Regions from separate parts of the Mesorhizobium sp. WSM4832 genome, predicted to be linked through region 2. Evidence: riboswitches for the same ligand, from Rfam matches in the RefSeq annotation. Region 2 holds a riboswitch; the other holds the start of a gene.
The links. Region 2 has a riboswitch for cobalamin ahead of AC0L2L_RS01860 (aromatic ring-hydroxylating oxygenase subunit alpha). Riboswitches for the same ligand answer to the same signal wherever they lie in the genome.
Positions count from the first base shown of each region.

Region 1 (7,147 bases), on a different contig from region 2:
GATACGCGCTCATCGCGCCGGTCGGCGGCGCGATCGACATGTCGTTGTCGTTGAGGATGACGATCAGCCGGGCATCGAGCGCGCCGGCATTGTTCAGCGCCTCGAAGGCCATGCCGGCCGACATCGAGCCATCGCCGATGACGGAAATGACATTGTTGCGGCTGCCCGACAGGTCGCGCGCCATGGCCATGCCGAGGCCGGCCGAAATCGAGGTCGAGGAGTGCGCGGCGCCGAACGGGTCGTATTCGCTCTCGGCCCGCCGCGTGAAACCGGAGAGACCGCCTTCCTGGCGCAGCGTGCGGATGCGGTCGCGGCGGCCGGTCAGGATCTTGTGCGGGTAGGCCTGGTGGCCGACATCCCAGATCAGCCGGTCCTGCGGCGTGTTGAAGACGTAGTGCAACGCAACGGTCAATTCGACCACGCCGAGGCCGGCGCCGAGGTGGCCGCCAGTCTGCGACACGGCGTCGATCAGTTCGGCGCGCAGCTCCGCGGCAAGCTGCGGCAGCGCGCCCTCGTCAAGCGTCCGCAAATCCGCCGGAATGCGGACCTTGTCGAGCAGCGGCGTGTCTGGCTTCACTCGGGCGCGTCCTGCCTCAATCGATCGAACACGGCGCTACCAGCGAATTGCGCCATAATCATGCGCGGGAATAGGCCGCCGGCAGGCGAATGTAAATGCGCGTCAGTGACGCGCAGCCTTCGCCCACCTTAACCTTCGGGCAGCGGGATGAACTCTTCCTCATCGCCAGGAACGATATCGAAGCGGCCTGTCTTCCATTCCTGCTTGGCCTGCTCGATACGTTCTTTCGAGGACGCGACGAAATTCCACCAGATGTAGCGCTTGGAGCCCAGCGAGGCGCCGCCGAACAGCATGAAATGCGCGCCGCGCTCGGAGGAAACGACGATTTCCTCGCCCGGCTTGAACACCAGAAGCCGCTCGGCCGGGAAAACATCGCCGGCGATCGAGACGTCGCCGTCCAGCGTGTAGATGGCGCGCTCCTCGGCATCGGCCGGGATTTTCAGGCTGGCACCCGATGCCAGGCGCAGGTCGGCGTAAAGCGTGTCCGAGGCGGTCGCGACCGGCGAGCGCAGCCCCGAAAACTCGCCGATGACGACGCGGCCGCTAACGCCGTCGGCATCGATCTCGGGCAAGCGGGCCACCGACGTGTTGGCGAACACCGGGGCGACTTCTTCCTTGCCGTCCGGCAGCGCGAGCCAGGTCTGCAGGCCGGAGACCGACATCGGCGCGCCGCGCAACTCTTCCGGCGTGCGCTCGGAGTGAACGATGCCGCGGCCGGCGGTCATCAAATTCACGTCGCCCGGCGCGATCACCATTTCGGTGCCGAGCGAGTCGCGATGCCTGATCCTGCCGTCGAACAGATAGGTGACGGTGGACAGCCCGATATGCGGATGCGGGCGCACGTCGAGCGCGTGGCCGGCGCGCAGGATGGCAGGGCCCATGCGGTCGAAGAAGATGAACGGCCCGACCAGACGGCGTTTCGCCGTCGGCAGGGCGCGGCGTACCTCGAAACCGCCGATATCCTTGGCGTTGGGGATGACCATCAACTCGATCTGATCGCAGGCGAAGGCGTCACCGGGTTCGGGATCGTTTCCTGGAAAGAAGCTCATGTTGTCCCTTAGGCGAAGCGCAGCGCCGACCTGGCTTTCGCCTTGGCCGCCACTTCCTCGCGATTGCGTGGTTCCTGTGTCGTTTCAAGCGAATCCAGCAACTCGCGCGCCGCGGCGGCAATCGCCTCGACAGCATGGTGGAAGGCATGCTCGTTGCGTTTGGACGGCTTGGTCGAGCCGCTCAGCTTACGGACGAACTGAAGCGCGGCGTCATGCACTTCGTCATTGGTCGCCGGCGGTTCGAAATTGGCCAAGGTCTTGATGTTGCGGCACATGGCTTGAACTCCTTACCTGCTTTCTCTGCCCCACCCTTTGTCAACTATTCCGCGTCGAGCGGTTCCGTTCCAACCGGCTTGCCGTCGCGCGACAGCCTGATCTTCTCGACCTTGTCCTCGGCCGCCTTCAGCAGCCGGTCGCAATGGGCCTTGAGCGCTTCGCCGCGCTCATAGATCTTGATTGACTGGTCGAGCGGGACGTCGCCGCGCTCCAGATCGTCGACGATCTTCTCCAGCGCGTCGAGCGCCTGTTCGAAGCTCATCGCCTTGACGTCCTCATTGCCTTCGACAGCCATGCTTTATCCCTTCATCAGCCGCCCGACATGGGCGGCGACCGAAAATGCCAGTCCCTGCAGATCGTAGCCGCCTTCCAGCAGGCTGACGAGCCTATTGCGGCTGTGGCGGCCGGCGCGCTCCATCAGCTGGCCGGTCGCCCAGTCGAAATCATCCTCGGTCAGGTTGATCTCGGCGAGCGGGTCGCGGTGGTGCGCGTCGAAGCCGGCGGAAATGATGATCAGGTCCGGCGCGAACGCATCGATGGACGGCAGCACGCGCGACAGGAAGGCGTCGCGGAACAGATCGCTGCCGGTCTGCGGCGCGAGCGGGGCGTTGACGATGTTGCCGGCGCCGGTTTCGCTCTTCGCCCCGGTGCCCGGGTAAAGCGGCATCTGGTGCGTCGAGCAGTAGAGCACCGACGGATCGTCCCAGAAAATGTCCTGCGTGCCGTTGCCGTGGTGGACGTCCCAGTCGACGATGGCGACGCGTTCGGCCTGATGCTTCTTCTGCGCATAGCGGGCGGCGATGGCCGCCGTATTGAACAGGCAAAAACCCATTGCCGTCGCCTTTTCGGCATGGTGGCCGGGCGGGCGGGCGGCGACGAAGGCATTGGCGGCGCGGCCCTCGAAGACGTCGTCTACCGCCGCATTGGCGCCGCCGATCGCCGTCACCGCGGCCTGCCAGCTCTTCGGGCTGGCGCTGGTGTCAGCATCGATCGAGGCGATGCCGCTCTGAGGGATCGCCGCTCGCACGCGTTCGACGAAGTCCTCGGGATGCGCGTAAAGGATAGTCGCCTCGTCACCTTCCGGCGCCTTGACGCGGTCGAGCGCCGAAAAAGCCTCGTCGTCCAGCACGCGTTCGATGGCGCGCAGGCGATCGGGCCGCTCGGGGTGGCCGGGCGGCGTGATGTGTTCCAGGAAGATCGGGTGCGTGTAGAGACGGGTGGCCATGGCGCCTAATCTAGGCACCCGCGACGTGGATGACCATGTTTGGAAGCCGAATGGCTGGGGAAAATTGCGCCTTGCCATGTCGCCCGCGCCATTGGCGCTGCCCAAGCTTCGCGGTAAGGTCGCCTCGCTGCCTGGTGCCCGCGACGCGGGAGAATCGGGAACACGGTTGAACTCCGTGGCGTGCCCAACGCTGTGAGGGGGACCGCGCCGGCAAAGCCACTGTCGATGACGGGAAGGCGCCGGATGCGGGACGATCCCGAGCCAGAAGACCGGCCTGGCAGACATGGTCATCCGCTTGGTCAGGCGGGTGACTGCTTGTCGCAAGGGGAAAAGCGATGACGGCAGCAGCGATCGCCGCAAGCGGCGATGACTTTGACCAATTTGCGCGCGACGCCGTCTACCGGGCGATGTTCACCAGGCGCGACGTGCGCAGCCATTTTATCCCGGACGATCTCGATGACGGTGTGCTGGCGCGCTTGCTCACCGCCGCCCACCATGCGCCGTCGGTCGGCTATATGCAGCCGTGGAACTTCATCGTCATTCGCGATGCAGCAAGGCGGCGGCAGGTGCGCGACCTGTTCCTCGCCGCGCGCGAGCAGGAACTGCCGGCGATCGAGGCGGAGCGGCAGGCGCTCTACCGCAAGCTCAAGCTCGAAGGCATCTGCGAAGCTGCTCTCAATCTGTGCATCACCTGCGACCGGCAGCGATCAAAGGACTCGCCGCTGGGGCGCTGGCACAATCCGGAAATGGACCTCTACAGCACCGTCTGCGCCGTGCAGAATTTCTGGCTGGCGGCGCGAGCCGAAGGCGTCGGCGTCGGCTGGGTCAGCATCATCGAAACCGAAGCGCTCAAGCAGCTTCTGTCAATTCCAGAACATGTCACGCCGATCGCCTATCTCTGCGTCGGCCGCGTTTCGGCCTTCGCGCCGAGGCCGGACCTCGAAGCGCATGGCTGGGGCAAGCGCCTGCCGCTGCCGGAACTGGTGATGAGCGAGACGTTTCGCGGCGCCGGCGAAGCGCCGCTCAAATCGGCGATAGCAAGGCTTGGCTGTCCGCCAAAGCCCTGATCGGCCGGCCGCTGATCAAGCGGCCCGGGGCGTATCCCAGCGCGAGCCGCCACCGACGGAGCCCAGCGCCTTGTCGCGCAGTTCCCTGAACTTCGAGGATGCCTCGGCCAGCCGGCCGTCCCATTCGGGGTTGGGGACCTGGCCCTCGATGGCTTCGAAATAGACCTGCATCAGGGAGGCGATCGCAAAAGGCTCGATGAAGGCTGCCTTGAAGGCCCAGGCAAAGACGATTGCCAGCACGAAAGCCCAGCCGGCAAGCTGACCCGGCATGACCCAAAGGATCGCGGCGGCAGGCGCCAGCATCAACAGGAAGATGACGAAGGACACGCCCCACATGATCACCGCCAGCCAGACGGCATTCTTGACCATGTGCTTGCCGTTCTGCGCGTAAAGCACGACGCCTTGCCGCGCCGTCTCGAAAGGCGAGCTCGAATTGATGCGGATGTTGTAACCGAGGATGATCTCGTCGACATAGGTCAGCGACAGGCGGATGACGGTGTTGATGAAGCTGACCAGCCCGCTCAGGCCCGGAATGGGCAGGAAGGCGGCGATGCCGCCGATCAGGCCGGTGATGGCGCGGATGGCGCCCTTGACCAACTGGTCGACGACGAAAAGGATGTTGGCCTCGGCGAAACGCTGGGTCACCACTTCCTTCGCGTAGGCGATCTGGCCCTGGCCGTCGGGAACGTCACGGCCGTCGATCAAATGCACCATGACGGCGATATGGCCGGCCTTGAGCACGTAGAGGATGTATTCGCGGATCCAGTAGACGGCGATCGAGACGACGCCGAAGCCGACCACGCCGCCCCAGAGCGCAAATGACGTCGGGCCGTCAGGATCGGTCGAGATGTGGCCGACGCCGTAGCCGACGCTGGCGCCCGTGCCGGTCGCCATGATGTAGGCGATCGTGATGCCGAAATAGACGATCATGCGAAAGACGATGAACGGCCATGTCCGCATCATGATGGACACCGACCTGGCGATGCTGAAGTCCCACATGCCCCGACTCTCCAACCCTCGCGCATGACCCCGAAAATCGGAATCGATTTTCGGAGAAGGATCATGCGCTGAATCAAGTTTTTACAGCGTCCTTTGCGCGTTCAAAGAACGCGCGGTGCTATAGTAGGTGGCGCAGAAGGATGCGCTCGCCCCATTGATTGTCAATCGCGGCAGGGTTGCGCTGGCCCGAAACCGGTGCACAACGCGGTGGCTTGGTTACCCAAGCGTGCCCTCAAAGCTTCTTTCGCAAGCCTTCGAGCAGTTGCTTGAACGCCGCGATCGCCTTCTTCGACGTCGCTTCGGGATCTTTCGAATTGGCGATGCGCTGCGCGGCCTGGCTGCTGGCGCCGTTGATAAGCCGCGCGGCGGTCTCGGGATCGAAATCGGGAACGACGACGCCTTCCTCCTGCAGCCTGGTCAGATGATCCGTCATTGACGCGGTGCAGGCGTTGGCGTTCGGCCACTGCGCCGGATCGCCGAGCACGGCCGGGCCGTCGCGGAACATGATGCGCTGGATCTCCGGCTCCAGCGCCATCTCGATATAGGTGGTGCATTCGTCGACGAAGTGCCGCCAGCGGGTCGGTGCTTTCGAAGCCACCTCGTTGACACGCACGGCCATCTCGCCGTCGATTTCGGCGATCACCGCCTGCAGCAGCCCTTTCTTGTCGCCGAAATGATGGTAGAGCGCGCCGCGCGTCAGGCCGGCCGAAGCGGTGAAATCGTCCATCGAGGCCTCGGCATAGCCGATCGTGCCGAAGGCGTGGCGGCCGGCCGCGATCAGCTTGGCGCGTGTCTCAGCGATCATCTCCTTGCGCGGTCTGTGCATGGCTCTGGACCTATTAACATACGCATCGTATGCCAATTGACATACGCAACGTATGAACTATCTGACACTCATACGCTGCGTATGTAATCGCAGCGCCTTCCCTTGTCGAGGAGCAGGATCATGCGAAACCCATATTCGGACATCTTTCGGGCTCCCGGCACGAAAGGCTTTGCCGCCGCTGCCTTCATCGCGCGGTTGCCGATCGCCATGGCGCCGATCGGCATCGTGGCGATGCTGTCGCAGACGCATGGCGAATACTGGCTGGCCGGCGCGGTTTCCGCGACCTATGCGCTGGTCAACGCTTTCCTGTCGCCGCAAGTGTCGCGGCTGGTGGACCGGCGCGGCCAGACAGCGGTGGCCGCGCCGATGACGCTTGTCTCGGTGCTTTCCTTCGCGACATTGACCGTGGCGGCCAACCAGCACTGGCCAGTCTGGACCTTGTTCGGGTCGGCGCTGCTTGCCGCCGCCATGCCCAGCATCCCGGCTCTGGTCAGGGCGCGCTGGACCGAGATCTTTCGCGATCGTCCCGAGCTCAACACCGCCTTCGCCTTCGAATCGGCCGCTGACGAACTGGTCTATATCGCCGGCGCCTCGCTGTCGGTGGGCTTGAGCGCGGCGCTGTTTCCCGAAGCCGGCATGGTCGTCAGCACATTGCTGCTTGCGCTCGGCTCGGCGGCATTCCTGCTCCAGCGCACGTCCGAGCCGCCCGTCCGCCCGGCGGGGCATGGCGCGGCCAGTTCTGCGATCCGCCTGCGGCCGGTCCAGATCATCACCTTCGCGCTGATCTTCGTCGGCGCGACCTTCGCCACCACGGAAGTCACCACCGTCGCCATCACCAAGGAGCTCGGCCAACCGCAAGCGGCGAGCCTCGTCATCGGCGTCTATGCGCTTGGATCCTTCGTGCTCGGCATCATCGTCGGCGCGCTCAGCCTGAAGGCGCCGCTGCAGCGGCAATTGGCGCTCGCGGTCACCGTCCTTGCGATCAGCACGCTGCCGCTGCTCTTCGCCGACACCGTGCCGACGCTGGCGCTTGCCGTCTTCGTCAGCGGCGTCGCGATCTCGCCGACCTTCATCACCGCCTTCGGCCTGATCGAACGCCACGTGCCGCCGGCAATGCTGACCGAAGGC
Region 1 covers NZ_JBVVQH010000007.1:237,125-244,271, forward strand. The annotation lists gene dxs (1-deoxy-D-xylulose-5-phosphate synthase) at 1-577, opposite strand, end outside; gene AC0L2L_RS12825 (pirin family protein) at 706-1,626, opposite strand; gene AC0L2L_RS12830 (DUF2277 domain-containing protein) at 1,635-1,901, opposite strand; gene AC0L2L_RS12835 (exodeoxyribonuclease VII small subunit) at 1,946-2,197, opposite strand; gene AC0L2L_RS12840 (histone deacetylase family protein) at 2,201-3,127, opposite strand; cobalamin riboswitch at 3,242-3,420, shown strand; gene bluB (5,6-dimethylbenzimidazole synthase) at 3,463-4,194, shown strand; gene AC0L2L_RS12850 (hypothetical protein) at 4,210-5,193, opposite strand; gene AC0L2L_RS12855 (TetR/AcrR family transcriptional regulator) at 5,426-6,019, opposite strand; gene AC0L2L_RS12860 (MFS transporter) at 6,140-7,147, shown strand, end outside.
Region 1: linked by a shared signal. The riboswitch ahead of bluB (5,6-dimethylbenzimidazole synthase) and the one ahead of AC0L2L_RS01860 (aromatic ring-hydroxylating oxygenase subunit alpha) in region 2 are both predicted to bind cobalamin.

Region 2 (7,147 bases):
TGCCTTTCGCCATCTACCTGCTCAGGAGCTATATTGCCGGTCTGCCGCGCGAGATCATGGAATCGGCGCGGATCGACGGCGCTAGCGACTTCGAGATCTTCGTCAAGATCGTGCTGCCGCTGTCCTTCCCGGTGCTTGCCTCCTTCGCCATCTTCCAGTTCCTGTGGGTATGGAACGATCTCCTGGTGGCGATGGTTTTCCTCGGCACGGCACCCGATCAGATCGTGCTGACGGCCAAGCTCAACGCGCTGCTCGGCTCGCGCGGCGGCAACTGGGAGATCCTGACGACATCGGCATTCATCACCATCATCGTGCCGCTGGCCGTGTTCTTCTCGCTGCAGCGCTATTTCGTCCGCGGGCTGCTTGCCGGCTCGGTGAAAGGAGGTTGAAGACATGCAATCGGCTTTGAAGGCGACTTCGAGACCAGACCCCGCCGTCGACCGCGACTGGTGGCGGGGCGCGGTGATCTACCAGATCTATCCGCGCTCCTACCAGGACTCGAACGACGACGGCATCGGCGACCTGAAAGGCATCGTGCGGCGCCTGCCCTACATCGCCTCGCTCGGCGTCGACGCCATCTGGATCTCGCCCTTCTTCAAGTCGCCGATGAAGGATTTCGGCTACGACGTGTCGGATTATTGCGACGTCGACCCGATGTTCGGCACGCTAGCCGATTTCGACGCGCTGGTGGCGGAAGCCCATCGGCTGGGCCTCAAGGTGATGATCGACGAGGTGCTGTCGCACACCGCCGACATCCACCCCTGGTTCAAGGAAAGCCGCTCGAGCCGCGGCAATCCGAAAGCCGACTGGTATGTGTGGGCCGACGCCAAGCCCGACGGCACGCCGCCCAACAACTGGCTGTCGATCTTCGGCGGCTCGGCCTGGCAGTGGGACACCAGCCGCCAGCAATATTACATGCACAATTTCCTGGCCGAGCAGCCCGACCTCAACTTCCACAACGCAGAAGTCCAGGACGCGCTGCTCGACATCACCCGCTTCTGGCTGGAGCGCGGCGTCGACGGCTTCCGCCTCGACACGATCAACTTCTATTTCCACAGCCGGGGGCTGGAGGACAATCCGCCGCTGCCGCCGGAACAGCGCAACGACCAGACCGCGCCCGCGGTCAATCCCTACAACTACCAGGACCATATCTACGACAAGAGCCGGCCGGAGAACCTCGGCTTCCTCGAGCGTTTTCGCGCGCTGCTCGACGAATATCCGGCGCAGGCTGCCGTCGGCGAGGTCGGCGATTCACAACGCGGCCTTGAAGTGGTCGCCGCCTACACCGCCGACGGCAAGCGCGTGCATATGTGCTATTCCTTCGACTTCCTGGCGCCGGAGAAGATCAGCGCCGCGAAAGCGCGCGCGGTGCTGGAGGCTTTCGGCACGGTCGCCAGCGACGGCTGGTCGTGCTGGGCCTTCTCCAACCATGACGTGATGCGCGTGGCCTCGCGCTGGGCCGCCAACGAGGCCGATCCGACCGCCTATCTCAAGGTGATCTCGGCGCTGTTGATGTCGCTGCGCGGCTCGGTCTGCATCTATCAAGGCGAAGAGCTCGGCCTTGGCGAGGCGGAGCTGAAATTCGAAGACCTGCAAGACCCCTACGGCATCCGCTTCTGGCCGGAATTCAAGGGCCGCGACGGCTGCCGCACGCCGATGGTGTGGGAAGCCGCGGCCAAGAATGGCGGCTTCTCGACCGCCAAACCCTGGCTGCCGGTGCCGGGCAAGCACCTTTCGCAAGCCGTCAATGTGCAACAGGGCGATGCAAGCTCGCTGCTCGAGCATTACCGTCGCTTCCTCGCCTTCCGGCGCCAGCATCCGGCGCTGGCCAAGGGCGACATCGACTTTATCGAAAGCGATGGCGACACCGTCGCCTTCACTCGCCGCGAGGGCAACGAGCGGATCGTCTGCGCTTTCAACCTCGGCAGCAAGCCCGCCGTGGTCAATCTTGGCCAAGGCGCGCTGCAACCCTTGCCCGGACATGGCTTTTCGGGACAGACTGGCAGCGGGCCGGTCCGCCTCGGCGGATACGGCGCCTGGTTCGGGCGAATCGACTGAACTTGCAGACAGAGATTAACGGGAGGAGAAAATCATGGCCGATGTCACGCTCAACCAGGTGAAGAAATCATACGGCAACCTCAACATTCTCCACGGCATCGACCTCGACATCAAATCGGGCGAGTTCATCGTCTTTGTCGGGCCGTCGGGTTGCGGCAAGTCGACCTTGCTCAGGTCGATCGCCGGCCTTGAGGAGATCACCTCGGGCGAGCTGAAGATCGACGGCGAGGTGGTGAACGACGTGCCGCCGTCGAAGCGGGGCATCGCCATGGTGTTCCAGTCATACGCGCTCTATCCGCATATGACGGTCTACGACAACATGGCCTTCTCGATGAAGATCGGCAAGGAAAGCAAGGCGGAGATCGACAAGCGGGTGCGGCAGGCGGCCGAAATCCTGCAGCTGACCAAATATCTCGACCGCCTGCCCAAGGCGATGTCGGGCGGCCAGCGCCAGCGTGTCGCCATCGGCCGCGCCATCGTGCGCAACCCGAAAGTGTTCCTGTTCGACGAGCCGCTGTCGAACCTCGACGCAGCACTTCGCGTCGCCACCCGCATCGAGATCGCCAAGCTCAAGGAATCGATGCCGAACACGACGATGATCTACGTCACACACGACCAGGTCGAGGCGATGACGCTGGCGGACCGCATCGTGGTGCTGAAGGATGGCGTCGTCGAGCAGGTCGGCACGCCGATGGAGCTGTACAAACGGCCCGGGAACCTGTTTGTGGCCCAGTTCATCGGCTCGCCGGCCATGAACATATTGCCGGCCAAGATCGAGAAGGCCGGCAATCCGACCGTGGTCAGCCATGTCGGCGGCCGCAAGGCGACTGTGCCGATCGCGACGCCGGCTTCGGCAAGCGGTGCCGCGGTCAGCTTCGGCGTGCGGCCGGAGGATCTCGCGATCGCCACCGGCGCGGACTATCTGTTCGAAGGCAAGGTGGACTATATCGAGCAGCTTGGCGAGGTTCAGCTTGTCTATGTCGATATCGGCCGCACCGACCTGCCATTGGTGACCAAGCTGCCGGGCAATGTCGAGGTCAAGCGCGGCGAGACCCTGCGGCTCAACGCCGGCGCCGGCGATCTGCACATCTTCGACACGGACGGCCACTCCTTCACGCTGCATCGCGAGGAAGCGAAGGCGGCCTGAGCGCGCAAAGCGCCTGCCGCAACGAAGAAGCGGCGGCCATGGCCGCCGCTTCTATTTTAATCGCAGTCGGCTGTTAACGGTTGCCGAAGTGGTCGCGGTCTGCACCCTGCGGAGCCGACTTCTGCACGTCACGCGACGAGTTCAGCAGCTTGTAAACCGTCGAGTCGTCGCGGATCGACGAGGTGCGCGTGGTGTCGACGGCCGGAGCCGGCTGGTTGACGCCACTGTTGTTGTAATTGTCGCTGCCTGCAAAAGCAGCCGTGGAAACGGCCATCAGGGCCGCGGTGGCAAGAAGGATCTTCTTCATTTTCAGTACTCCTGAATTCCTGTCGGGCCAAGACGGCGGGCGCACCCGCCGCCGGTCCTGAATCGGCTGTTAGTTGTTGCCGAAGAGGTTGTGGTCGGCACCCGTCTTAACGGGGTTCTGCGCGGCCGGCTCCGCCTTGCGGACCGAGGCCGTGTAGGACGAGTCGACCGAAGCGGCCGCCTGGTTGCCTTCATTCGGGTTGTAATGGTCGCTACCAGCAAAGGCGTTGCCGGAAATTGCCAGAAGGGCCGCGGCAGTGAGAACAATCTTTTTCATTTTTGCTACTCCAGTATTTTTATTCAGTCCGTCTAGCGGCGTGTCTTGGGAATGAAATCGCGTCGTTCGGACAGCGCTGATTTGGGTGAGCCGACCGCCGGATTCCAATCACGAAGTTTTTCCGGCTGGACCATGAATCCACACCTTGAAATTGTCATAAGCATGCCTACGATCTATTTTTCTCTTTTTAATTCAATTATTTAGATGAATATGCCGCTTGGCTCACCGAGTGTGTCATAGCGACAGCGTTCACCCCCTATTGCACGCACCGTCAACAGAAACGAACCGTTCGGTTCGATTTTAGGATCTGCTAATAGTCACTTTTTGATACTGTTAACTATTTCCCCCCATTGCGACGGTCGATTCGACTGGCTCCGGGGCCAGGATTCAGACTGAAGCGAACTCACTTGCCGCCCGTGTCGCGCCGCATGGATGCGATGTCGCTTTCATGCCGACGGCGCTCTCTGCTCCGTGATTAGATCAGGCCATCTCAGGTGCCGCTGCGTCGTGACGGGGCGGAGAATTGGGAAGCCGGTCGAAATCCGGCGCTGCCCCCGCAACGGTGGTGGAGTGAAGTCGCAACGGGAGACCACTGGGCCTTGGCCTGGGAAGGTGTCGCGACCGCCCCGCAAGGGCAACTCCAGAGCCCGGAAACCAGCCAGGGACATTTTTGAACTCGACTGATCGCGGTGGGCGATCAAGGGGCGGATAGCGCATGCCGGTCAGTCGGCGGCAGCCGTTCTTCTCCATCTCCACCAGTTCAGTCCTTGACATGAGGACAGGACATGGACGCGCGCAACGACATGCTGAGGCTCCTGCAGAGCCGCAAGCCGGGCTACTCGCTGGAGCAGCCCTTCTATACAGACCCTGGCTTCTTCAAGCTCGACATGGAGCTCATCTGGTACCGCGACTGGCTGTTCATTGGCCATGACTGCGAGCTGCCTAAGCCGGGCAGCTTCGTCACCGTGCAGATCGGCGATTATCCGGTGGTTCTGGTGCGCGACCAGCAGGGCAAGATCAACGCCTTCCACAATTCCTGCCGGCATCGTGGCAGCCGGGTGTGCAACACCGACAAGGGCATGGCCGCCAAGCTGGTCTGCCCCTACCATCAGTGGACTTACGAGCTCGACGGCCGGCTGCTTTTTGCTCGCCAGATGGCCGAGGGGTTCGACAAGAGCCGGTTCGGACTGAAGCCGGTCGCCTGCGAAAGCGTCGGCGGCTACATTTTCATTTGCCTCGCCGGCGAGCCGGCCGGCTTCGCGCCGATGCGCGCCATGATCGAGCCGTATCTTCTGCCGCACCGCCTCAGCGAGGCGAAGATCGCTTTCGAGTCGACCATCATCGAGAAGGGCAACTGGAAGCTGGTCTGGGAGAACAACCGCGAGTGCTATCACTGCGCCGGCAATCATCCCGAACTCTGCAAGACTTTCCCGGAAGCACCCACGGTGACCGGCGTGCACGGTGCCGAAAGCGACCCGGAAATGCAGGCGCATTGGGCGAAATGCGAGGCGGCGGGCCTGCCCAGCCGCTTCCGCATCGATCCGGCTGGCCAGTATCGCGCCACCCGCGCGCCGCTGCTGCGCGATGCGGTGAGCTATACGATGAACGGCAAGCGCGCGGTCCGTAAGGATCTCTCGGCCAATGTCAGCGCCGACCGTATCGGCACGTTGATGCACTACCATTACCCGACGACGTGGAACCACATCCTCATCGACCACGCGGTCACCTTCCGCGTGCTGCCGATCAGCGCCACCGAAACCGCCGTGACGACCAAATGGCTGGTGCACAAGGACGCGGTCGAGGGCGTCGACTATGACCTCGCCGAGCTCACCCATGTCTGGACCGAGACCAACGACCAGGACCGCCGCATCGTCGAGGAGAACGCCTTCGGCATCCTGTCACCGGCCTACGAACCCGGTCCCTATTCGGAGCTGCACGAGGGCGGCGTCATCCAGTTCGTCGACTGGTACGCGTCCTTCATAGGACCGCGCCTTGGCGAGCGGGACCGGCCGACGCTGCGCAGCGTCGCCTGAGGGCTGGGAGATGAACGCCATGACCGAACTCGGCCTCTACCGCCATCTCGACGAGATGACGCCCTGGAACGACCGGCTGCAGGTGCTGGAGGTGATCGGCGTCAGCGACGAGGCGCCCGACGTGAAGACCTTTGCCTTCCGCTCCGACAACCAGACCTGGTTCCGCTACAGACCGGGCCAGTTCATCACGCTGGAATTGCCGACCGCCAACGGGCCGCTGATGCGCACCTATACGCTGTCGTCGTCGCCGTCGCGGCCATTCTCGCTCGCGGTGACGGTAAAGGCGCAGAGCGGCAGCATCGGCACACGCTGGATGTTCGACAATTTGAAGCCGGGGGCGCTCGTCAAAGCCTACGGGCCCGCGGGCGATTTCTCGCTGCACAGCCACCCGGCGGCAAAGTATCTGTTCATTTCGGCCGGTTCGGGCGTCACGCCGATGATGTCGATGCTGCGTTGGCTGAACGACTGCGCGCCGTGGACCGATGTCGGCTTCGTCAATTGCGCGCGGCGGCCCGAGGAGATCATCTTCCGCAGGGAGCTCGAATTGCTCGGCACCCGCATGCCCGGCCTCTCGCTCGGCTTCATGATCGAGGAGCGGTCGAGCCGCGAAGGCTGGTTCGGCCATATGGGCCGCATCGACGCCATCCGGCTGCCGCTGCTGGCGCCCGATTTCCGCGAGCGCGAGATCTTCTGCTGCGGTCCCGATCCTTTCATGCGCGCCGTGCGCCAGATGCTGGACGCTTCAGGCTTCGACATGAGCCGCTACCATCAGGAGAGCTTCGCCGCGCCGCTTGTCGAGGAAATTGCGGCACCCTTCGCACCGGCGGATGGCGCACATGTCTCTGTCGACGCGGCGACGCCCGTCCGCTTCTCGCTTTCCGGCGTCGACGCCGAATGCGTTGCCGGACAGACCGTGCTGCAGACGGCACGCGCCGCCGGTGTCAGGATCCCGGCAGCTTGCGAATTCGGCCTTTGCGGAACCTGCAAGGTCAGGAAGGCTGCGGGCGAGGTCGCGATGGATCACAATGGCGGCATCCTCGACCACGAGATCGAGGACGGCTTCATCCTGGCCTGCTGCTCGAAGCCATTGTCGGCGCTGGAAATTGAGGCCTGAACCGCGAATCAATCCCAAAAAGGTCGAAATGGCGCCGACTTGCCTTAAATCGGCGTTCAAACGCCATAACGCTCGGTGCGGATAATCCCTGCCGGAACGCCGGCACCGATCAGCGACTCGGCAGCGGCCGAGACGAACGCGTTCGAGCCGCAGACATAGGCAAGCCTCGGCGCCTTCGGCAGCCGCTCGATGGCCTGCACCATCATCCGGGG
Region 2 covers NZ_JBVVQH010000001.1:388,631-395,777, reverse strand. The annotation lists gene AC0L2L_RS01885 (carbohydrate ABC transporter permease) at 1-389, shown strand, start outside; gene bglA (beta-galactosidase BglA) at 394-2,058, shown strand; gene AC0L2L_RS01875 (ABC transporter ATP-binding protein) at 2,093-3,205, shown strand; gene AC0L2L_RS01870 (DUF680 domain-containing protein) at 3,279-3,512, opposite strand; gene AC0L2L_RS01865 (DUF680 domain-containing protein) at 3,582-3,788, opposite strand; cobalamin riboswitch at 4,264-4,465, shown strand; gene AC0L2L_RS01860 (aromatic ring-hydroxylating oxygenase subunit alpha) at 4,574-5,821, shown strand; gene AC0L2L_RS01855 (FAD-binding oxidoreductase) at 5,841-6,935, shown strand; gene AC0L2L_RS01850 (ferredoxin reductase) at 6,992-7,147, opposite strand, start outside.